One region of the Lacticaseibacillus rhamnosus genome, then DNA from elsewhere that is predicted to be linked to it. Evidence: riboswitches for the same ligand, from Rfam matches in the RefSeq annotation. Region 1 holds a riboswitch; the other holds the start of a gene.
What was found. A riboswitch is a leader RNA that binds a small molecule or an ion and turns the genes downstream of it on or off. The one in region 1 is predicted to bind thiamine pyrophosphate.
Positions count from the first base shown of each region.

Region 2: linked by a shared signal. The riboswitch ahead of thiT (energy-coupled thiamine transporter ThiT) and the one ahead of EL173_RS01795 (ECF transporter S component) in region 1 are both predicted to bind thiamine pyrophosphate.

Region 1 is NZ_LR134331.1:362,629-375,192, forward strand. Features, by position in the region: gene EL173_RS01775 (rhomboid family intramembrane serine protease) at 518-1,207, shown strand; partial or broken gene EL173_RS15270 (rhomboid family intramembrane serine protease) at 1,259-1,351, shown strand; gene EL173_RS01785 (IS30 family transposase) at 1,456-2,472, shown strand; partial or broken gene EL173_RS01790 (rhomboid family intramembrane serine protease) at 2,532-3,158, shown strand; TPP riboswitch at 3,247-3,336, shown strand; gene EL173_RS01795 (ECF transporter S component) at 3,537-4,103, shown strand; gene EL173_RS01800 (ABC transporter ATP-binding protein) at 4,110-5,453, shown strand; gene EL173_RS01805 (energy-coupling factor transporter transmembrane component T) at 5,458-6,105, shown strand; gene tenA (thiaminase II) at 6,219-6,911, shown strand; gene thiW (energy coupling factor transporter S component ThiW) at 6,892-7,392, shown strand; gene thiM (hydroxyethylthiazole kinase) at 7,443-8,282, shown strand; gene thiE (thiamine phosphate synthase) at 8,279-8,908, shown strand; gene thiD (bifunctional hydroxymethylpyrimidine kinase/phosphomethylpyrimidine kinase) at 8,910-9,761, shown strand; gene EL173_RS01835 (APC family permease) at 10,151-11,599, shown strand; gene rbsR (ribose utilization transcriptional repressor RbsR) at 12,012-12,564, shown strand, end outside.
Region 2 is NZ_LR134331.1:1,809,495-1,822,058, reverse strand. Features, by position in the region: gene EL173_RS09285 (ATP-dependent Clp protease ATP-binding subunit) at 343-2,571, opposite strand; gene EL173_RS09280 (hypothetical protein) at 2,791-2,982, shown strand; gene EL173_RS09275 (phosphocarrier protein HPr) at 3,127-3,393, shown strand; gene ptsP (phosphoenolpyruvate--protein phosphotransferase) at 3,393-5,117, shown strand; gene EL173_RS09265 (sugar porter family MFS transporter) at 5,716-7,137, shown strand; TPP riboswitch at 7,658-7,755, shown strand; gene thiT (energy-coupled thiamine transporter ThiT) at 7,797-8,402, shown strand; gene purE (5-(carboxyamino)imidazole ribonucleotide mutase) at 8,641-9,129, shown strand; gene purK (5-(carboxyamino)imidazole ribonucleotide synthase) at 9,122-10,237, shown strand; gene purC (phosphoribosylaminoimidazolesuccinocarboxamide synthase) at 10,231-10,959, shown strand; gene purS (phosphoribosylformylglycinamidine synthase subunit PurS) at 10,952-11,212, shown strand; gene purQ (phosphoribosylformylglycinamidine synthase subunit PurQ) at 11,209-11,895, shown strand; gene purL (phosphoribosylformylglycinamidine synthase subunit PurL) at 11,882-12,564, shown strand, end outside.

The DNA of each region.
Region 1 (12,564 bases):
TGCGGAATACAGTTAAGTTGATCGTGTTCGTTGCTAAAGCAGTGTCAGCAAAGTCTTAATTTAGCGGAAGTGATCCTTCAACAGGGATGGCCGCTATTACCGCTACAATTCAGCTGAATCGATCTTGAATGACAGACGATGATGACGATAATTGATGTTTTAAATATTAATATCGGAATTCATTTTTAAACAAGCTAATACTAATTGATGTCCATCACTTTATAAATTTTATTCTATTATATAAATGTTTTTGGATATTATTAGTGATACAAAACGTCAATAATATTTCTTTTTAAGGATAAAATACTTGACGTCATTAAATTTTAGTGTACTATTCATTATAAAATTGCAAATTGTTTATCTAACAGCCGCTAGATGTATAGGGATCGAGTATGCACCGTGAGTTTGAATGATGACTTTCTTTACAATGAGCGTCAATACTCACAAGCTGATTCATAAAGCCGGGCTGACTCGTTAGATATTACAGCTTCGGCGTGGAGAAAATGGGGATGTTTGCATGCTAGCAAAATTAAGAACGTTAAATCTTTTATCAGTATTTTTGGCAGCAAAGGGGACGCTGCTGATTTGCTGCGCCTTGTACTTTTGTTTTTTACTATTTTCAACTTTGACAAGTACGTTTCTAATTCCCGCTAACGATCTTTTGGGGGATATTTCGTCAATTTCTAAGGGCGAGTTGTGGCGGATTGTGACAAGTTCGGTTTACTTTTCGGATTGGGAGCCACTCATAAAGACGGTGCTTGCAATTCTGATGATTGGTCCGTTTATTGAATGGAAGATTGGCAGCCGTGCGTTTGTGATCAGTTTCTTTGCGGCCAGTTGGATCGGAGCCGGGCTTATTTGCTTTGGCTTTAATGGCATTATTCAGTCAACTGTTGGCCTGAATACATATATTGACGCATTTTATGGCGCAACCTTGGCAGTCTATGCCCTGTTTCCGTTAGCCGGATTGGTATTTGCCATTAAAAGCCCGCCGTTTTCTCTGCTGACAAAGCTCGTTACGACCGGAGCATTTCTAGGTGACTTGATTCTGGTGTTTTGGGCTAATGCGAATAGGTCAGATCCTGCAATCGTTGTTCGAATTGGCCAGTTGTGCGGTGTACTGGGCGGAATTGTTTGCGCGCTCGGCATTTTTACTTTGAAAAATTTGAAGCAACGTCACTTCTTTTTGGCAAAGTCGAATAACTGAGCTTCTCACGGACGGATTGACACAAACAATTTTGAAAAATGGGGTGGGCTTATGCTGGCGAAGTTGCGAAGAGTGAATCTGCTATCGGTGTTTCTAGCAGCTAAGGGAACATGCTTCATCTGTGGTATTTTGGTATTATGTTATTTCCCCAGTTTACAATTCAAGTGCAACACCCTGACGACTAGACCATAAAGGCCATGAAGACCTATTCTTGTTAGTGCTAGCTAAACAAGAAAGCAGGAATCTTCATGACCCACTCTCAGACTAACACCCACAAGCATTACCAACAACTCAGTTTTAGCGACCGTGCTACAATTCAGGCCCTTCAGGCTGCTGGTGACACCGCGACCGTGATTGCACAGAAGCTTCATCGCAGTAAAGCGACAATCTCACGAGAAATCACGCGTGGATCTGTAACTCAGCTCGACTCGAAGCGTCACTCGCATCAAGTCTATCTTGCGGAAACTGCCCAAGCCATGCACGACCGTAAACGCGATAGAACCGGTCACTACGCCTTTCTTAAGACCGGCCGTGCGTTCTTCAAGGCTCTCGCCAGGGAGCTTACTCGTAAGCCGCGCGTACACAGCGTTGATAGCTTCGTACACTTCTATCGCGACCAGGGCAAGGCTTGCCCTTCAACGACAACTGTGTATCGCTACATCGACGCCGGGCTGCTTGAGCTAGACAACATGACACTTCCCAAGAAGCTCCGACGCCGCATCAAAGGCTATAAGAACGCCCACAAGCGCAAGAATAAGAAGATATACGGCGACTCAATCGAGTTGCGTCCTGCGGCCGTGAATGACCGCACAGGCGTGGGACATTGGGAAGGCGACTTGGTCAAAGGTATTCGCTTAGCTGATGAGCCAGCATTAATGACGCTCACAGAACGGTACAGCCGGACTGAGATCATCGTCAAGATTCCTGACTATCATGCGGGCACCTGCCTTAAAGCCTTGCAGGACACGATCGACGACTACGGGGCCAAGGAATTTGAGAGTATCACTTTTGACAATGGTTCCGAGTTTGCCAAGTTATCAGAGATTGTTGGAACCCAGATTTACTTCGCACATCCGTACTCGCCTTGGGAGCGTGGCACAAACGAGAACGCCAATGGACTGCTTAGGGAATTCTTCCCGAAAGGGAAGTCTCTCAGAGCAGTTACCCTGGTTGAAATTCAAGCAGTCCAATCCGCACTGAACCATCGTCCCAGACGTATTCTGAACTATCTTCGCCCATGCGATTACTACCGATGCATGGCGTAACAGCCTAGACCACTATCAAGAATTCGTTATCATCGTTGCACTTGACTTGAAAATTGAGGGTATTATGTTATTTGCTCTTTTATGTATTGCTTAACGTTTATCTAATTCCCTCGGGTGACTTTTTGGGCAATATTCCCGCAGTTTTAAGAGGAGAATTATGGCGGGTGGTGACGAGCAGCGTTTTTCATTATGATTGGGAAAATCACCTATTGCCCAATATGTTCGCCATTATAATTTTAGGACCGTTTATTGAATGGAAACTTGGTAAGGCTGCGTTCGTCATTAGCTTCTTTATCTGCAGTTGGGCAGGGGAGTTGCTGTTTTGCTTTGGATTTGGAGGATTTATTCAATCACACCTAGGAATTGGCAGCTATGTTGAGCGGTTTAATGGTGTTTCGATGTCGGTATACGGATTATTTCCATTAGCAGTTTTGGCACTTGTAACTAGTAAACCTGCCTTTTCACCGTTGACAAAAGTTGTTGCATTTGGCGTAATTCTTTACGTTTTCACAACCGGATACTGGCCTTATCAAGAACTATCAGACACGAGAATCTATGAGCAGATTGGGCATTCGTGCGGTTTTCTTGTTGGCATTGGATGTGTCTTGGTGATTTTGATACAAAGGAATCGGAAGAAACGATTGACGCATTTGTGCGAGCCAATTGAGGCGCTCCGTGGTGATTAGGCTTAGAAATTGACAGCGTCTAGTCACGGTTGATTTCCAAGTGCTAGCGGTTTCAAATAAAACATGCTATACTGCCTTTACAATCGAATAGAAACATTTGGGGTGCTGAAAAGCTGAGATAATACCCATGGAACCTGATGCAGTTAGTACTGCCGCAGGGAAATGTCGCTAAGATCAATCGTTTTATGACGATGCTTATTTGTGATTTCATGGACCCCGCCAGTGTTTGGTGTCGGGTCCTTTTTCTTTGAGTTGACCTGTTCGCTAACCGATTGGCGGGAGAAGTTGATGGAGATTCACACATAAACATGGTTATGACTGATTGTGACTGCTTAGGCCCCCGTCTGTCTTTTGTTCGAAGAAAGAGGGGCTTTTTTGATGGATAAATGGTCTTTGCGTGACGTGGTCTTGTTGGCGTTTTTAGCCTTCTTGTTTGGTGGTGTCTTCATGGGTGCCGATGCAATTTATGCCGTGTTGGCGGCGGCTTTGACACCACTGGGCTATGCACCTTTTGCTAACGAGATTCTGTTTGGTATGTGGGTGATGGCTGCACCGATGACGACCATGCTGTTGCGGAAGAAAGGGAGTTCAATTCTTGGTGAGTGTCTGGCTGCGTTGGCCGAAATGCTTTATGGCTCTTATTTTGGCCCTGCCGTTTTGCTATCCGGTTTTGTTCAGGGACTAGGTAGCGAGGCCGGATTTATTGTGACGCGATACCGGCGCTATGACACGGTGAGCTTGCTTTTGGCGGCAGTGGGCACCACCTTGTTTAGTTTCACTTATGAATACTTCAAGCTGGGTTATGGCGCGTACAGCTTCGGCATGATCTTAGGCTTGGTCACGGTACGTTTATTGTCCGTTATTTTCTTTGGCGTCGTTTTGGTGCAGTTGGTCATGAAGCTTTACGAGCAAGCAGCCGGTGTCAAGCGACTTGCTGGCAGGTAAAAGCCAATGGGAATTAGGTTGAAAGATTTGCAGTTCCACCGGGAAACGCCGTTGTTTGATCACCTGAGTTTTGAGTTTGCGACAGGTGCGTTAACGGTCCTGACAGGTGATAGCGGTAGTGGCAAATCCACATTGCTCAATTTAATCGCCGGGTTTGCGCCGATGACCTATTCCGGCACGATTTTGCTTGATAATCATGATCTCAGTGGAGCCAGTATGCAGGTAAAAGCGCAGCAGGTCGGGATGTTGTTCCAAAATCCTGATCAACAATTTACCATGCGGACGTTAAGCGGCGAACTTGCCTTTGCGTTGGAGAATCTCGGCTTGTCTGCAACAGCCATGATCCAAAGAAGTAAGCAGGCCGTGGCGCTGGGCGATACGCAAGCGTTGTTAAATCGTGACTTGCAGACACTTTCCGGTGGTGAAAAGCAGCGGGCAGCATTAACCGTTTTGCTAGCGATGAATCCGCCCATTTTATTGCTGGATGAACCGTTTGCCAGTATTGATCCGGTCAGTCGCCAGCAGTTGATTACCAAGTTAGGGCGATTGCGCGATGCTGGCAAAACGATTGTGATTGCGGATCATGATTTGCGTGATTACGCCGGAGTAGCCGATGCGCTAGTTGCTTTGAAAGACGGCCAGCTGACCAGGCTGCCACTCACAACTTTGACCACGATTCCCACCCAGTTTGACTTAACTCAAGCCAATGCAGCCACCGTTTCGTTGCTACGATTTGACCAAGTTGTCTGCGCCCGGAATCACCAAATTTTGGTGCAGGCTCCGACATGGCAGTTTAATACCGGTATCACGACTTTGACAGGCGCTAATGGTAGCGGCAAGTCAACCTTGCTGCGGGCAATGGTGCAGTTGCATCCGTATCGCGGCCGGATGTTTCTCGACAGCCGCCGATTACGCCGCACTAAAAAACTGTACCGGACGATGACATTGGCGGTACAGGATGCCGGCAAGCAGTTTGTCACATTGACTCCCGCCGATGAACTTGCATTTGGGCCAGCCTTGACGCCAAAAGTACGCAAACGCCAGGCAGCTGCCCTTGCCTATTTGGGATTGACAGAAAAACAAACCGGCAGCCTGTATCACCTGAGCGAAGGCCAGAAAAAAATGGTGCAGCTGATCGCAATGTTAAGTCTGGAGCGAACTTTTTTGCTGTTGGATGAACCGTTTAGCGGATTAGATGAACGTGCCTGTGCTTTTTTTGCCGCGTGGATCAAGGAAAAAGCAGCTAAGCAGGCGTTTTTGATTGTGACGCACCGACTGGCTCCGCTAGCTGGCATCAGTCACCAGCATGTGGCACTTGCCGATCACCGGTTACACATTCTACAGGAGTGACATGATGCCAGTAAAAAAGACCAATGCAGTAAATCTGAGTTTATTTATTCTGCTGCTGACACTTGAAATATCTTTTAGCCATGCGGTGAGCCTTAATGTGGCGTTGATCGGACTGGCAAGCGGTTTTTTAATATGGCGGCGGGCGTTTAAAAGTCTCGTCGTTTTGGCCTTGTTACCGTTGATCCCGGCTGCCAGCACGTATTGGGCAATTACCCTGCATGGTACGGATACGACTTACGCTTTGCTGCTGTGGGTTCGCACCTATGCTTTCACCGCGTTAGGGTTGGTGTTTCTTATCGGGGTTGACTTAGAGACCTTGCTGTTATGGCTGGAGCAGCATAAATTATCCCCTAATTTTGTTTACGGATTACTGGTTGTGATTCACGCCTTGCCGCAGATCATGCATGAAGTGGCTGCTATTCGTGAGGCGAGTCTGTTACGTGGCCAAAAGTTGCACGCGTGGTCGCCGATGATTTATGTGAAGGTGATTTTTGTTGCTATGTCGTGGCAGGACCAGTACGTCAAAGCCATGTATGCCCATGGTTATACCGAAGGAGCAACGCGAACGGTTCACCAAACCATCCGTAGTTCATGGCGCGGCTTGATCGCCATGGTGGGGGGCTTTGTCCTTTTGAATCTAATTGCCCGTTAGTTTGAGGATCAAAAAGACGTGGTCGTGCGATGTTTAAGCGATTGTGCAGCGGCCGACACCGCCCGCGACAGACTAACGCGAGCTATAACAAAATCATTAATGAAGGAGTGCTTATGAAATTTTCCAAAATTGCCCGGCAACAAGTTGTGCCGTACTGGGAAGGCAGTTTTTCCCATCCGTTTTTGACTGAATTGCAAGCCGGGACGCTTGATCCGGCCATTTTCCGCTATTATCTCATTCAAGATGCGTATTATTTAAAACATTTTAGCCGGTTGTATGCGTTAATCGCCCAGCAGGCTCAGGAATCAGACCTGAAAGCTTATGCAGCGCAATCCGCCGCGGGACTGACAGAAGGCGAGTTGGCGGTGCGGCGGGACTTTTTTGACACGCTGATGATCACCGATGCAGAAGTGGCAGCAACTGCCATTGCGCCGACCGCCTACCATTATGTATCGCATATGTATCGCCAATTAGTTGCCGGAACGCCGCACGTGGCCATCGCGGGGATGTTGCCGTGTCCGTGGTTATATCAAGAAGTCGGGCAATATCTAGCCCAGCGCCAATCACCGGTGCCAATTTATCAACGCTGGATTGAAACATACAGCGGAGCGGCCAACGCGGATGATCAGCAGGCCGCGGTGGCATTGGTCAATCGATTATACGATCACAGCACATCGGCAGAACAGCAGCAGATGCTAACCGCTTTTCGAATCAGTACCCAGATGGAATACAGCTTTTGGGAGATGGCCTATCACCTGGAAAAGTGGCCGGAAGGGAGTCGCAACAATGACGCAAAATCGCGTTAAACGGCTAGCAATATTGGCCATGATGATCGCACTGGACGTGGTGCTGTCACCTTTATTTCGAATTGAAGGGATGGCGCCGATGTCGAGTGTTGTCAATATTGTTGCTGCCGTTGTTATGGGGCCGCTTTATGCCACAGTTATGGCCTTTGCCTGTGCGCTGCTGCGGATGACATTATTGGGCATCCCGCCGCTTGCTTTAACCGGCGCGGTGTTTGGCGCACTGTTGGCTGGAATCGGTTATCGCATTGGCAGGCGGTCGGTATGGGCAGCAGCTGGTGAAATCCTCGGCACCGGTTTGATTGGCTCGCTGTTGTCATACCCGGTGATGGTTTGGTTCACCGGCAGCAGTCAGTCGCTATACTGGTTCGTCTACACACCGCGATTTTTCGGCGGCGCGATTTCCGGCTCGCTGATTGCCTTGTTTGTGTTATACGAACTTGACCATAGTGGCTTAACCCGCCGGCTGCAAAAGATCTTTTAACCGCTTTACCCGCACTTCAAAAAGAATAATTTATAGGAGGCACATACCCCATGAATCAATCCGTAACCACAAGCTTTAAACAGGCGTTTGAATCCGCCTTGCCACTGACTTCATCGCCGTTAGTTCAATGCATTACCAATGAAATTACAGTCGAGTCCATGGCCAATGCGCTTTTGTACATTGATGCCAAGCCGGTAATGGCCGATGCCGTGCAGGAGTTTCCGGAATTTTTTGCCCAAAATAATGCCTTACTGCTTAACTTAGGACATATCTCGCCAGAACGTGAAAAGAGTCTGCTAGCGGCGGGTAGTTTTGCTGCTGAAACGCATACCCCGGTTGTGGTTGATCTAGTCGGTGTTTCCGCCACCCAATTGCGATATGAATTAGGGCATCAGTTGTTGGCGAATCACCCGAATGTGGTTAAAGGCAATATTTCCGAGATGCGCCGCTTTAGTGGTCTGAAAAGTACCGGTCGCGGGGTGGATGGCAGCCAGCTAGATCAAAGCCCTGCTGCATTTTCCGAACTTGCTGAAGCGTTGAAGCGGTTGACCCGGCGTTTTCCTGCGACCACTTTTTTGGCAACCGGGCAAACAGACTTGGTGGTCAGCGCTCATGGCCAGTGGCGCCTGGAAAATGGCGTCTTGCAACTGGATCGCTTCACGGGAACCGGTGATATCGTTGGTGCCTTGATTGCAGCGCTGCTTGGGGTAGGGCTCACAAACGATGCAGCTGTGGTCGTTGCCGTTAGCTATTTTAATTGTTGCGGTGAAGTGGCTGCAGCCGAAAACACCGGCGGCCTCGCGTCATTTAGAGAGAGGACGCTGGATCAATTATCCTTGTTGGCAACGCATCAAGATTGGATTCAAAAGGTGAAAGGACAGGCACTATGAATGCAGAAGCTTTACAACTTTATTTAGTCACCAACCGGTACGCCGATTCGCCTGAAGTTTTTTTAGCCAAGATTGCCGCGGCGTGTGAAAATGGCGTCACAATGGTGCAATTACGGGAAAAATCCCTGACAACCCGTGATTATTACGCGCTGGCAAAACAGGTCAAATTGATCACCGACCGCTATCGGATTCCGTTGATCATTGATGACCGGGTGGATGTTTGTTTAGCAGTCGACGCAGCCGGGGTGCATATTGGCGATGATGAACTACCGGTTGCGGTTACGCGGCAGTTGCTTGGTTCCGACAAAATACTGGGCGTCTCGACCAAAACAGTTGCGACTGCCACCGCTGCGGTTGCGGCCGGTGCTGATTATCTTGGGGTGGGCGCTATTTTTCCAACCCAAACCAAGGCCGCTGCTCCGTTGACGTCACTGGCAACGCTAAAAGCAATCACAGCGGCAGTCTCTGTTCCGGTGGTGGCGATTGGTGGGATTAAGGCGGATAATCTTGACACCTTTAAGGCAACCGGAATTGCCGGCGTGGCGATTGTCAGCGAGATCATGCAGGCTCCGGATACGGCACAGAAGGTCCAGACCCTCAGCGCTAAACTGAAAGAGGTGTTATAAAATGACGATTAACAGCACGCCTCAAGTCGTCACCATTGCTGGCTCGGATTCAGGCGGTGGTGCCGGTATGCAGGCGGATCTCAAAACCTTTCAGGCACGTCATGTGTTTGGCATGAGTATTGTGGTGGCACTCACGGCGCAAAACACATATGGCGTCCAGGCCAGTTTGCCGATTCCTGGCGATTTCATTGATGCACAATTTCAATCATTGGCGGCAGACTTTGCGATCAAGGCATGCAAAACCGGTATGTTAGCCGATAGTGAGCATGTGAACGCCGTTGTCCGCAATCTTAAACAGGTCAATTTCGGTCCGTTGATCGTGGACCCCGTTATGGTCGCAAAAGGTGGGGCAACGCTGCTGGCCCCGGAAGCCGTTGCGACGATTAAGCAGGAACTATTGCCGCTAGCCGATGTGGTGACCCCAAACTTGCCGGAAGCAGAAATCATTGTGGGGCATCCCATTAAGCGTGAAGCCGATATGATAGCGGCAGCGCAAACGATTCAGGAACTCGGCGTCAAAAATGTCATCATCAAAGGCGGCCACCGTCAAGACGCTCAAGCTTCAGACTTCATTTTGTTAGCAGACGGCAGCAGTTTTTGGGTACGGTCGCCGCGCATCGCCACTGGCAATACGCACGGTACCGGCGACACTTTTTCCGCCTGTATTGCGGCCGAATTGGCAAAGGGCGAGTCACTGAAGAAGGCGATTATCACAGCCAAAGCATTTCTTGAAGGCGCCATTAGCCAAGGCATTTTTGTGGGCCATGGACACGGGCCGACCAATCATTGGGCAACGTTAAGCGAAGACGTTCAGGTGAGCGCGGTAAAATCATCGGCTGGTTTGCAGGGATAGCAACCTAACCAGAAAAATCAAAAGTAAGTCACTCATCATGATGGGGTGACTTATTTTTTAGTAAAAATATTTTTATGAAACGCTACCATTTCCCGTGTAACAACGATCCGAAACGCTGGTATAGACTAGCGCAGCGCTGTGAAACACTATTATTTTTATGAAGCTTCATTTATACTTACGGCAAGGAGATGCGAGGTTCTCGATCGGTGTTCAAAAGCGTGGCTGACTGTCTGGGTTACCGTCATTAAATCGGTGGATGACCGGTGATCAAAATGGCAGTCGGATACGTTTAACCTGACGATCAGAACCCACGCAAGTCAGCTTGGTGCCCGGTAACTTGGAAGCTTAAGCGACCCACACTCCTAGTTTGTATTTGGAGGCATTAAATTGTGCAAGAAAATGAACTGACACCCCAGCGTTATATGAGCTGGCCAGTTTTAAGTTTGCTTGTTTTTATTACGGTTATTGGTTTTGAAAACATCTTCTACCCGTTTCAAAATCAAGGCCTGTCTGTTGTGATCAACTGGGTGATTTTATTAATCGTCAACATCGTCCCGTATGCATTGATTGCGGCACAGCTGGGGACGACTTTTACCCGGGCTGATGAAGGCGGCGGGTTGGCAACCTGGATGCGGCGGACGCTGGGGGATACCTGGGGTTATTGGACCAGCTGGATTTATTGGGCTCAGACGCTGCCTTATCTGGTTGACGTGTCAAATGCCGTTATTGTGGCGCTTTCGTGGATGATTCTCGGCGACAATAGCTTGGGTAAGCGGATGTCGAATCTGACATTTGGCTTGCTAACTTTTGCCATTATTCTTTTATTCATCGTCTTGGAGAATCTGTTCTCGCGGTCGCTTGAAGTGATGTCGCTCATCGGCGGGGCAGCCATGTTTTTGATGGCGGTGCTATTTGTGGCGTTGACCGCGGCGGGATTGGCTAAGGGGATGCCCTCAGCCACGCACTTTAGCTGGGACGCATTTCGACCCCACTTTTCACTGCATTATTTTGCGACAACCGGGCTGTTGATTTTTGCCACTTCCGGTGCGGAGCTGGGGGCCACGTATATCGCGCAGTTGCGGAACCCGAAGAAGCAATTTCCTAAAGCGATGTGGGCACTGGCACTGATGACCGGGTTTTTGGTGATCTTCGGTTCGCTTGCATTAGGCGTGTGGTTCAACGCCAACCATCTGCCGGATGACTTGAAAATGAACGGCGCCTACTACGCTTTTTCCATGCTAGGTAAGGCGTGGGGTTGGGGTAAAACGCTGATGTATTTGTTTGCGGTCACGCAGCTGTTGTTCATGTTGGCGCAGTTGGCGGTGTTGATTGATGCCTCTAGCCGTGTGTTGTCTGCCGATACGGCGATGCGCTTTATGCCGAAGTGGTTATTGCAGAAGAATAAGCAAGGGCGGCCAGTACATAGCTATATTTTCACCGCCTCACTTTGCTTGTTCCTGTTGTTGCTGTCGGGCACATTGCCGAACATCAATGCAATTTTCAACTGGCTGCTGAATTTAAACGGCATTGTGTCACCGTATAAAACGGCGCTCGTGTTCGTGGCCTTCCTGGCGTTGCGCGCTCAAACCGACAAATTCACGTCCGGCTACACCTTTATCAAGAGCAAAACCGGTGCCTATCTAGTCGGCGGCTGGTGCTTCGTCTTTACCTTTATCTGTGCAACACTAGGCTTCTTACCTCAGGAAGTTGTGTTTGGAACCAACGGCTGGACCCATCAGCTCATCATGAATATCATCTCCGTCATCGTCCTCTTCGGCTTTGGTTTCATCATGCCGCTGTTGGCACGACGAGATGTGATCAAGGAAAAATTGCTGTAAGCAGCAGATGAATCGTTATCCCGAAAAGTTTTGGGATAACGGTTTATTTTTTTGCATCGAAGAAGGTGTTGGCCTCAATCCGACCAGCAAAAAAGTTTCACAGCCATTGAGCAGAATTCACAAACTGATTGATACTGCTGTTATGCAACAGGATCATGTTTTCAGCAATACAGATACGCACCTCAAGTTAACAAAAAGTCTGGTTCACACAAGATCCGTGAGATGACACTTTGCAAGCCGGTGTATAGCAGTTGATTCACCCAACAAATGAGCTGCATGTTAATTTAAGCTAAATTTGTTTCATGAAAAATGATTTGATTTAGTTGACAGCGCTTCCATGTGCGGGGTAAGCTTGGTTTGCAAGATTAAGTAAAACGTTTTACCTAACTCAGCAAATAGGGTCGTGGTTGGTGTGAAGAAGAAAGTTTCGATTACGGACGTGGCCAAGGAAACCGGGCTTTCCGTCACCACTGTTTCGCAAATTTTAAATGGCAAAGGCGCGCGGTTTAGCGAAAAGTCACGCAAACGGGTGCTGGCCGCTAAAGAAGCATTGGGCTATGAACCGGATCTTTTTGCCCGGGGACTAGTCGGCAAGCGCGGCAACTCAATCGGGGTCGTGATTCCCGATATGATGAACCCCTTCTTCGCCAGCTTTGTCGTTAGCGTGGAAAAAGCCGCCATTCCGCGCGGGCTGTTTCCGCAAATCTTTTCGATTAATGGGTTCCATGAAAATGTTGATTATTTTATTCGACAGTTTCTGGGCGGTACCCAACGCGGACTGATTCTTGCGGCACCGGAAGCTTCACAGGAGATTGTCCAAAAAGTCGGGAAGCAATTGAATCTGCCCATGGTGTTTACGGATCAGGCGACCACGCTGATGACCGGCGACAGCATTCGGATTGACGAGCGGCATGCCGGGTTTCTGGTGGCCGATCACCTGTTGCAGTTGGGTCATCGCCGCATCG
Region 2 (12,564 bases), 1.4 Mb from region 1:
ATGCCCTCCATTTCTCTCCCTACTGGTTTTATTATAAAACAGTTTAAGAAAAAATAATATTATTGACATCGTGATGACTGGACGGAATGGATACAACTACGCTCGTTGAGGTCCACTAACTTTAGCTTTCTAGGCGTATATTCAGTAAGCAAAAGCGCTGATCGCTGCTGCACTGACAAGAAAAGAGCGTGAACTTTTTATTTTGATAGTTGATCCTGGAAGCTGCGGAATAAAAAAACCGGTTCAAGCAATTTATGCTTGAACCGATTTAGTGCGAGCCTCATTTACGACCACGATAACCAATTGGTCGCACTGAGAACGTTTCAATCTTCAACAATCGGATTATTTCTTGGCTGTTTTTGAAGAGGCTTCTGCCTTGGCTGGTTCGCCAACTGTGATTTCTCCGTTGCTGATCCTTGCTTCAAGTTCCTTGGCATTAGGATGGTCGAGGTAAAAGTCAGCCACACGGTCTTCAATCTGTTCCTGGATAACCCGACGCAATGGCCGTGCCCCCATGGATGGATTGTAACCCAGAGTGACAAGCTTTTCCTTGACGGGATCGGTGACATGAATCGTTAATCCCTGACTCTTGAGATTGTTGTTAGTGTCATTAATCATCAGTGACACAATCTTCAATAGGTCGTCTTTAGAAAGCGGCTTGAATTCAACAATGTCATCAAAGCGATTCAGGAATTCTGGTTTGAAGTAGTTACCCAGCTGATCCAGCACACTGTGGGTTTTACCGCTTAACGTTGCACCAAAGCCTACGTTAGCTTCCGCATCAGTTGATCCGGCGTTAGAAGTCATGATGATGATAGTATCTTTGAAGGAAACAGTTCGACCTTGTGAATCGGTTAGGCGGCCGTCATCCAGAATCTGCAGGAACATGTTCATGACATCCGGGTGGGCTTTTTCGATTTCATCAAGCAGAATCAAACTGTATGGATTGCGCCGAACTTTTTCAGTTAGCTGGCCGGCTTCTTCATAGCCGACATAGCCTGGCGGTGACCCGATGAGCTTAGAGACGCTGAACTTCTCCATGTATTCCGACATATCAAACCGAATCATGGCATCTTCAGAACCGAATAGTTCTTTCGCGAGCTGTTTTGCCAGTTCCGTTTTGCCGACACCGGTTGGTCCGACAAAGAGGAATGAGCCAATTGGTCGCCCGGTCTTATTGAAGCCGATGCGATTGCGCCGAATTGCTCGAGCAACTTTATCAACTGCTTCATTTTGACCAATGACGTGTTGCTCAAGGTCACTGGCGAGATTCTTCAGTTGCGCCTGTTCCTGAGCTTTGAGTTCACCGACTGGAATGTTTGTCTTTTCTTCAACAATTTTTTCCATGTCTTTTTCGGTAACTGTTGGGATTTCATTATCTGGCAGGTTGGATTGCTTTTTGGCCATGTCTTCTAACTTGGTGACCTGATCACGATAGAAGGCGGCTTTTTCATAGTCTTCCTGCTTGAGTGCGGCTTGCTTTTGCTTTTCGGCATCAGCAATCTTAGCTTTAATGGTCTCAGGATCCACGGTTGCAATTGTCAGGTTCTTGCGTGAACCGGCTTCGTCTAACAAGTCAATGGCTTTATCAGGGAGGAAGCGATCCTGAATGTAACGATTGCTGAGGGTTGCCGCAGCTTCAATCGCACCTTCCGTGTATTTCACATGGTGGAAGTCTTGATAGCGCGGTTGCAGACCCTTCAGAATTTTAATGGTTTCATCAACGCTAGGCTCTTCAACCATCACTGGCTGAAGGCGCCGAGCAAGGGCAGAATCTTTTTCAATCTGACGGTATTCGTTGCTGGTCGTTGCCCCGACTAGTTGTAATTCGCCACGAGCCAATGCGGGTTTCAAGACGTTGCCGGCGTCCATCCCGCCTTCAGCATTACCGGCACCCACAATTTCGTGGATTTCATCAATAAATAGGATAATATTCTTATTTTGCTTCAGTTCGTCAATCAGTTGTTGCATGCGCTGCTCGAATTGACCGCGAATGCCTGTGCCTTGAACGAGTGAAACGACATCAAGGCGAATTACATGGCGATCCTGCAACTTGGCTGGAACGTCACCATTAGCAATCTTTAAGGCCAGTCCCTCAACAACCGCGGTTTTGCCGACCCCGGCTTCACCGATTAAAACTGGATTATTCTTGGTCCGGCGATTCAGAATTTCAATCACGCGTGAAATTTCCTTATCACGACCGATGACTGGATCAATTTGACCTTTGCGTGCCTGTTCAGTGAGATCAACACCAAACTGACCTAACAAGCCTTTACCGCCGTTGCCATTGCGGCCATTGTTGCCGTTGCCGCCGCGTCCTGCCTGGGTAGGCGGAACCTGTGCGTTTGGCTGTTGCGGTTGATCCATTCCCTGATTCATCGCACGGAAAATATCATCTAAGCTTCCAAACCCAAATGGATCGGATGCGTTGGTTGGATTCATATTTCCTCCTGCTTGTTTCTTGAGTAATTGATAACAGTTCTGGCAAAGATTGATTTCTTGCCGAGTACCATTAACAACGGTTGAAAGATGAATAGTGGCTGGATTCTTATGACAGTTTTCACATAACATTTTGTCACAACCTTCCTGTCTAATTAGGTGCCACATAACGGTCAAAAAGGTTTGACCTTTCTTGACCTATGGCAATAGTATACACCCTCATTACCAGAATGCAAGCACTCTAACCGCAAGAGTGCTAAAAAGATGCAAAAATTTCAGTGATATCAGGCCTTAGCGCTTTTTCAATGCCTACTTTTATGCTACCCTTATGAAGTGAGGTGAGGCAAATAGATGACTCAGGATTATGTCGCTTTAATGGATGAGTTAAAGACTGGTCAGCGTGACAAGATCACGGTGACGCCGGAAACGTTTATGGCGTTTCGGTCGGCATGGACAAACTATCCCGATCGTGAAGAGATTGTGGGGATGGCCAAACGCGATGGTGTCATCGAGTACCATTACCGGTCGGTCGATTCCCGCTAAGTAAGTGCCAAATCTCATGTGGCGCTTGTGATAGGCTGAAAAAAATGGTAAGGTTTACATGAATTGTTTTGGGTACGAGTACGCACACAAACTATTCGGAAAAACACTAGAAAAATCTAGTTAATACGAAGGAGCAGATCAGTCATGGAAAAACGCGAATTTAACATTATTGCAGAAACCGGGATTCACGCACGTCCGGCAACCTTGTTGGTACAAGCAGCTAGCAAGTTCAACTCAGATATCAACTTGGAATATAAAGGTAAGAGCGTTAACTTGAAGTCCATCATGGGTGTTATGAGTTTGGGCGTTGGTCAAGGTGCCGATGTTACAATCTCTGCTGAAGGCGCTGACGAAGCCGATGCAATCGCTGCAATTACGGACACAATGAAAAAGGAAGGCTTGGCTGAATAATGGCTGAACATTTGAAGGGAATCGCTGCTAGTGATGGGATCGCCACAGCGAAGGCCTATTTACTGGTTCAACCTGATTTATCATTTGACAAAAAGACGGTTGATGATCCTTCAAAGGAGATCGACCGGCTAAAGCAGGCACTTGATCAAAGTAATGATGAGTTAAAGGTTATTCGAGCAAAGGCCGCTGAATCGCTTGGCGAAGAAGAGGCACAAGTTTTTGATGCCCATATGATGATTTTGGCTGATCCTGACTTTACGGGTCAGATCGAGTCCAAGATCAAAGATGAAAAAGTCAATGCTGAACAGGCATTGAAAGAAATTTCTGAATTCTTCATTCAGACTTTTGAAGGCATGACGGATAATCCATATATGCAGGAACGTGCTGCCGATGTTCGCGATGTTACCAAACGGATCATGGCACATTTGTTAGGACGTACACTGCCGAATCCGGCATTAATTGACGAAGAAGTCATTATCGTGGCTCACGATTTGACGCCTTCTGATACTGCCCAATTGAACAAGAAATATGTTAAGGCCTTTGTCACTGACATCGGCGGACGGACAGCGCACAGTGCGATTATGGCACGGTCGCTGGAAATTCCAGCCGTTGTCGGTACGGACGATGTCACTAAGAAAGCGACCAACGGGGAAACGATCTCCGTCGATGGTTTGACTGGCGAAGTTGTCATTGATCCGACTGCTGATGAAGTTGCCAAATTCAAGCAGGCTGCTGAAGCATTTGCCAAGCAAAAAGCTGAATGGGCGCAGTTGAAGACAGCCAAATCGGTTACCGCTGATGGTAAGCACTTTGATGTTGCTGCTAATATCGGGACACCAAAAGATCTTGATGGGGTCTTGGCGAATGGCGCTGAAGGTATTGGTTTGTATCGGACTGAGTTCTTATACATGGATTCTGCTGAACTACCGACTGAAGACGATCAGTTTGAGGCCTACAAGAAGGTTCTTGAAACGATGAATCCAAAGCCGGTTGTTGTTCGCACCATGGATATTGGCGGGGATAAGCACTTGCCATATCTGCCATTACCGCAAGAACAGAACCCATTCTTGGGTTATCGTGCGATCCGGATCAGTCTTGATCGTCAGGATATTTTCCGGACTCAGCTGCGTGCGTTGTTGCGTGCGTCTGCTTTTGGTAACTTACGGATTATGTTCCCGATGATTGCGACGATTGCCGAGTTCAAACAGGCTAAGCAGATCTTTACTGAAGAAAAAGAAAAGCTGGTCAAGGATGGCGTGAAGGTTTCCGACAACATCCAACTTGGCATCATGATCGAAATTCCTGCTGCAGCTGTTTTGGCTGATCAGTTCGCCAAGTATGTTGACTTCTTCTCAATCGGTACCAACGATTTGATTCAATATTCGATGGCTGCTGATCGTGGGAACGAACATGTTTCATACTTGTATCAACCATATAACCCATCCATCTTGCGACTGGTTAAGCATGTTATTGACTCAGCGCATAAGGAAGGCAAATGGGCTGGTATGTGTGGTGAAGCAGCTGGCGATCCAATCATGGTTCCATTATTGCTTGGTATGGGACTTGATGAATATTCCATGTCTGCAACTTCTGTTCTTAAGGTTCGCAGCTTGATGAAGCGGCTTTCCACCGAGGACATGGCCAAGATGGCTGACGTTGCGTTGAATGAAAATATTTCAAACGACGAAAACGCTGATCTGGTTAAGAAGACTACCGGACAATAAAATGTATTGATTTAAAGAAGCTGTCAATCCTTTCTAGGGTTGACGCTTTTTTGTTTGGAATTGAAAAATTGGTTGTGATCTCTTGACGGAAGATGGGGCACAAGTCTGGATTGTGGCGTTCTGAAACGCGTTCGCCAGCCCAGAAACCTGCACATAAGGACCCTGAGCGCAATGATCAAAGTTCGGTCCTCACGCTCAAGGCCACTTATGCTCCGGTTTCTAACCGGGCTGGCTCACGCTCTGAAACGCGTTCGCCGGCGCAGAAGTCTGCGTGTAAGGACCTCAGTCGCAATGGCCAAGGCCCGGCCATCACGTCTGAGGCCACTTACACTCCGACTTCTAAGCGCGCCGGCTCACGCTCTTGTTGAAACGCGTTCGCCAGCCCAGAAACCTGCACATAAGGACCTTGAGCGCAATGGCCAAAGCCCGGCCATCACGCTCAAGGCCACTTATGCTCCGGTTTCTAACCGGGCTGGCTCACGCTCTGCAGATTTTTCAGAAAAGTGCTATGGTTATTATGTAAACTAAATGGTCGAGCTGCGATGCGGATCTTTGCTAGTAGGTATGGCGGTTCACCTAGTCGATGAGGGGGAATTGCATGTATTTGCAGAATCAAACAAAGACAGGCTTGCGTCAACGACACCATTCGTTGATGAGCGCACGTGTTCGTTTAAGGTTAGTTGCCCTGATTTCAACAATGGGTGGCCTTCTTTTTGGCTATGACACCGGCGTCATCAATGGTGCCTTGCCATTTATTTCCAGTGAACTTCACTTGGCTCCGGGTCAGCAAGGCTGGGTGACCAGCAGTTTGACACTTGGGGCAGCATTTGGTGCTGTTTTAGTGGGGCGTATTAGTGATCGTTATGGACGCAAACGGTTAATTGCTGGATTAGCCGGATTATTTTTTCTGGCAACGCTTGCTTCGTCAATGGCGCCAAGTGCTATTTGGCTGATTGGGGCAAGATTGATTCTAGGATTAGCGGTTGGTGGCGTTTCCGTGTTAGTGCCAAGTTTCTTAGCCGAAATTGCGCCAACAAGCCATCGCGGGCGGCTGGTGACCCAAAATGAATTGATGGTCGTCACCGGTCAGTTGCTTGCGTTCATCCTTAATGCCGTGTTAGGGACAAACTTTGGTGATATGCCTGGGATTTGGCGCTGGATGCTTGTGTTGGCGGTTATTCCTGCTATTGTCTTGGGAATCGGCATTTATTTTGTCCCGGAGTCGCCACGGTGGTTAGTCATGAAAGGGCGACAGGCAGCTGCAAAGGCGAGCTTGTCGGTTCTTCGTGCACCGCAAGAGGTTCCGCGAGAACTTGATCATTTGGAGCAAACCATTGCGGCCAGCGCGAAACACAAGAAAGTCCGGGTCACGGCGCTTAAGGTTAAGTGGATTCGGCGGCTAGTGCTAATCGGAATAGGATTGGGCGTGATTCAGCAGATTGCCGGGATCAATGTCATGATGTATTACGGTACCTCGATTTTGCAAATGACCGGATTTGGTCGTAATAGTGCCTTAATCACCAATATTGCCAATGGGGTAACTGCAGTTGCAGCAACCCTTGTCACCTTACAGTTGCTAAAGCATGTTCCGCGGCGTCCATTGCTGATCATCGGCTTAATCGGGACTAGTATTGCAATTACTGGCGTGACCTTCGCGAGCCGCTTACCTGCAGGCTCTTCATGGCGCGCATTTACAACCATCACCATGATGATGATTTTTCTAGCGTTCTTCCAAGGCGCTATTAGCCCGATGACGTGGTTGCTTCTATCCGAAATTTTTCCCGAGCAATTACGCGGTTTGGGAATGGGAACGGCGACATTTTTCCTGTGGCTCGCTAATTTTGCGGTCGGCGTTCTTTTCCCGATCGGCTTGGCAGGCATTGGTATGTTTTGGACTTTTGTTTGTTTCATTGGCACCAATCTCGTTTCTTTGCTGTTTGTCATTTTGTGTGTGCCGGAGACAGCAGGAAAATCTTTGGAGACACTTCATCGGGATGAAAAAATTCGTCTGAGTCGGTAGCTTTGAAGTTGAGCTGAAAATTTTTGGTGAGGTGTGCGGTGTGTTTTGATGGTGAGACCGGTTGCTTTGTGAATTTGGAAAATGCGTTTACCATAACGTGCTTCATGGCGCAGAAAGCTGGATGTATGGATCACACTGCAATGGTTAAGAGGAGGCCATCACGCTCAAAGCTGCTTATGCTCCGGTTTCTAAGCGCTCCAGTAAACGCTCATAAACGCGTTCGCCGGCGCAGAAGTCTGCGTGTAAGGACCTCAGCCGCAATGGCCAAAGCCCGGCCATCACGTCTGAGGCCGCTTATGCTCCGGTTTCTAAGCGCTCCAGTATACGCTCATAAACGCGTTCGCCAGCCCAGAAACCTGCACATAAGGACCTTGAGCGCAATGACCAAAACCCGGTCATCACGCTCAAGGCCACTTATGCTCCGGTTTCTAACCGGGCTGGCTCACGCTCTGTTCTGGACAAAATGTTTGCGCTTTTTATAAAGTCTGGTACGATGACAATGTATCAATTAATTAGATGAACCTTCACAAAGGGGAGCCATTGGCTGAGAGCGGGGAGACCCGGACCCTTCGAACCTGTTCGTTAGTGCGAGCGTAGGGATTTGTGAATGTCGGAAACGACCTTCTTTGTGAGTGGGGATTCACTGGGAGGCTTTTTTTATGCAACAACATAAGCGTCTGGTTGTGATTTTGGAAACAGCGATTATTGCGGCGTTTGCAATGGCGTTGACTTATATTCCGCATACAACCGGTGTTTCGGCGATTGAATTGAACTATGGGTTGATTCCGATCGCGGTTTTGGCGATGCGGCGCGGGGCAATTCCTGCAGCGTGGGCCGGGTTTGTATGGGGGATTCTTGATTTGATCCTCCGCGGCCTTAGTGGTGGCAGTGTTTTGAATCCGGTTCAAGGCTTTTTGGAATATCCAATTGCCTTTACGCTGGTTGGCTTGATGGGCTTGACTTTTGCATCATTTCAAAAGGCTGTCCGCGGCGGTGAGAAAGTAAAAGCTAGCGGCTATGCTTTTGCTGGCATTATTGTCGGAACCTTTGCTAAGTACTTCATTCATTTCATCGCTGGAGTTGTTTTTTGGGGCAGTTACGCACCAAAAGGCATGAATGTGTGGATTTATTCACTGATCGTCAACGGTGGATCGGCTTTGTTCAGCACCGTTTTGGCAATCGTGGTTGTTGGTATTTTACTCACGGTGGCACCACAACTGTTTATAGCAAAGGATGGTAAATCACTTTCCACTAAAGCAGCCTAAAACAATTAGTTTGTTAAGGCGCTGTCGGGGGATAAGTGTGCTCTCAAAATAAGTTAGCTTTAGAGATGAGATTGTCTCTAAGGCTATTTTTTTGCTTTAAAAAGCTGGAGTTCTCGACCAGGTTTGAGCAAAACACGAACATTAAAACGAATAATATGCGTTATAGTTCTATTTTAGTGTTGAATGTTGTTGCTTAACGTGCTATTCTCAAAACATCTTAAAGAAAGCAGGGGACGAGATGCAAAAAGTAGCCGTGGTCATGGGATCAAGTTCAGATTGGCCGACCATGCGACAAGTTGCCACACAGTTAGAGGCGCTTGATATTCCTTATGAAAAGCACGTGATATCAGCTCATCGGATGCCGGACCAGCTGGCGGCATTTGGCAAACATGCTGCTGATCAAGGTTTTGGCGTGATTATTGCGGGTGCAGGTGGTGCTGCCCATTTACCGGGAATGTTAGCGGCTAACACGCTGCTACCGGTCATTGGTGTTCCAATCAAAACACGAACATTAAATGGCGTTGACAGCTTGTTGTCGATTGTGCAAATGCCAGGAGGTGTGCCAGTTGGAACGATGGCAATAGGTGATGCCGGCGCTGTGAACGCTGCTTTGTACGCGGCATCAATCCTCGCTTTGCAAAGTCCTGAATTAAGTCAGCGGCTGGCGGCCTTCCGTCAGGCACAAACGCAACGGGCTGAAGAAAGTGAGGCCACACTTAATGATTGATGTGGTTACCTCACCTGCCACGATTGGGATTATCGGTGGCGGTCAGCTTGGACGTATGTTAACCCAAAGTGCCAAGACAATGGGCTATCGAGTTGGCATTTTGGAACCGACGCCGAATTCACCAGCCGGTCAGGTAGCAGACTTTCAAATCACGGCACCATACGACGATCAAGCGGCACTGACAAAGTTGGCTAAAGAATCGGACGTTTTAACCTATGAGTTTGAAAATGTTGATTTAGCAGCTTTGGAAGCAGTACGTGATTTAACCCGAATCCCTCAAGGAACAGCTATTCTTGCAACAACCCGCGATCGCATCAAGGAAAAAACATTCCTGCAGACGCATGGTGTACCGGTCACCCCCTTTGTGGCAGTCGATCGGCCTGAGGCGTTGACAGCGGCCATTGAGAAAATCGGCTTGCCAAGCATCTTAAAAACCACGACTGGCGGTTATGATGGTCATGGTCAGCAAGACATCAACACCATGGCTGATGTACCCGCAGCCGAGCAGTTGCTAGCCCACGGTCCCTGCATTTTGGAAAAACGCCAACAGTTTGACCGTGAAGCTTCGGTGATGATTACCCGCGATGGCCGCGATCAAGTACGGGTATTCCCGATTGTTGAAAATCGCCACAAGAACCACATCTTGCATCTCACACTAGCACCGGCACCTCATATCTCACCGGTTTTGGCTGAAAAGATTGATGATCTGGCGACTAAAATCGCACTTGGACTCGACTTACGCGGAGTTCTTGGGGTCGAACTCTTTCTCGAAGGTGACAATGTCGTTGCAAATGAATTGGCACCACGCCCACATAACTCCGGCCACTATTCGATTGAAGCTTGCAACTTTTCCCAGTTTGACGCTCACATTTTAAGTATCTGCGGACTACCGATTCCGCCGATTACCTTAAAGCAGCCAGCGGTGATGCGAAACCTGCTTGGCGATGATCTCACCCAAGCCAAGGCAAAATGGCCGCAACATCCAGAATGGCACATGCATGATTATGGAAAAGCCGAGATCCGTCCTGGCCGTAAAATGGGCCACATCACGGTGACCGATGCGCGCGATGTTATGGACATACTTAAACAAATGGAGGCAGCATGGTGAAAAAGACCACATTACTATATACCGGCAAGGCCAAGCAGGTTTTTGCAACAGATGATCCGGATGTTTTATGGATGACGTATACGAATCAGGCCACAGCATTAAACGGCGAGAAAAAGGCGCAGATTGCCCACAAAGGTGAATTGAATCGCGCCATCTCGACCTTGTTGTTTAAAGAATTGACGGCAGCCGGAATTCCTACGCATTATATTGATTCTCCCGATGCCACTACCATGATTGTTAAAAAGGCGACCATGCTGCCGTTAGAAGTTGTGGTGCGCAATTACGCGTCCGGACATTTTGTGACCAAGTTCAATGTCAAGCCGATGATGAAGCTTGATCCGCCAATTCATGAATATTATTACAAGTCGGATGAATTAGGCGATCCGTTCATGAACGAAGCCCAGATTTTTGCTTTACACGAAGCGACCCCGGAACAGCTCAAACAAGTTCGGGCTTTGACTGATCGCGTGAATGCTTATCTGACCAAGCGTTTTGATGAAGTCGGGATCACGTTGGTTGATTTTAAACTTGAATATGGCACGTTAACGGATGGCACTTTGGTCTTAGCCGATGAATTGTCACCGGATAACTTCCGTCTGGTTGATCAAAAGACCGGTGATTCGCTTGATAAAGATGTTTTCCGCCAAGCGCGCGGTCCCTTAACCCCTGTTTATGAAGAAGTGCTTGCCAGGTTACAAGAAAAAGGAGCGGCTCATGTTTAAAGCTAAAGTTTATGTGACGTACAAACCCTCTGTATTAGACCCAAAGGCAGAAGTTATCAAGACTGCTTTGACCCGCATGGATTATCACAATGTAGACGATGTGTTGTACGGCAAATATTTTGAATTAAAGCTGACCGGCACCAAAGAAGCGGTAGAAAAGCAAGTCGATACGATTTGCGATCAGTTGCTTGCCAATGTCAACATGGAAACTTATCGCTTTGAATTAGAACCCATTACGGAGGATGAGGCATGAAAGCGGCCGTTATTTCTTTTCCCGGATCTAATTGTGACTTGGATTTACAGTGGGCCGTTCAGACCATTGCCGGTGCTGAGTGCGAGCTGATCAAGCCGAGTCAAACCGATTTAAGTCGTTATGATGTGGTGATGGTGCCAGGTGGTTTTTCTTACGGTGACTATTTACGTAGCGGTGCGATTGCCCGGTTTTCGCCAGTGATGACGGCGTTGAAAGCTTTTGCCGAAGCAGGCGGCTATGTGTTGGGCATTTGTAATGGCTTTCAGATTCTGACCGAAGCGGGTCTGCTGCCGGGCGCTTTGCAATGGAATCGGGATTTGAATTTCATTTGCGAACCGGTGACGTTGCTTGTCGATCGCGCGGATACAGCATTTTCCAATCAATATCAGGTTGGTGAACAACTGACATTGCCGATTGCACATGGTGAAGGAAATTATTACGCCGATCCCAAGACGCTGGCAGCTTTGGAAGCCAATGGTCAGGTCGTTTTCCGGTATGCTGACAATCCCAATGGCAGTCTTCATGATATTGCCGGGGTGACGAACGAAGCCGGTAATGTTTTAGGCATGATGCCGCATCCGGAACGCGCCGTTGAAGCATTACTTGGCGGTACGGATGGCCTAGGCGTTTTCAAGTCATTGATGCAACAAACGAAAGGGGTCCATGTCCGTGACGCACGTTGAGATGAGTCCAGAAGCCATCGCTGAAAAGAAACCGTATTTGGCTTTGGGATTGACGGAAGATGAGTATCACCGGTTTGCTGAGTTGATTGGTCATCAGCCAAATGATACCGAAATCGGATTAGCAAGCGGCATGTGGAGTGAACACTGTGCGTATAAATACAGTAAGCCGATTTTGCGCCAGTTCTGGACCAAAAATGACCGCGTTTTGATGGGACCTGGCGAAGGTGCCGGTGTAATTGATATCGGCGAAGGCAAGGCAGTGGTATTCAAAGCCGAAAGTCATAACCATCCGTCCGCGGTTGAACCTTATGAAGGCGCAGCGACGGGTGTTGGCGGCATTATCCGCGACATTTTCTCGATTGGGGCTAAGCCTGTTGCCATGCTGGATTCATTGGCCTTTGGTGATCTCAACCTCCCGCACACGCAGCATTTAGTTGATCGCATCGTGGCCGGTATCGGTGGCTATGGGAACGCAATCGGCATTCCCACGGTCGGCGGAGAAACCAATTTTGATCACACTTATTCCCGCAATCCACTGGTCAATGCGATGTGTGTCGGCATTATGGATAAGGATCAGATCCAAAAAGGCAAAGCGGCAGGAGTCGGTAATGCACTGATTTATGTCGGTGCCAAAACCGGGCGTGATGGGATTAACGGCGCTAGTTTCGC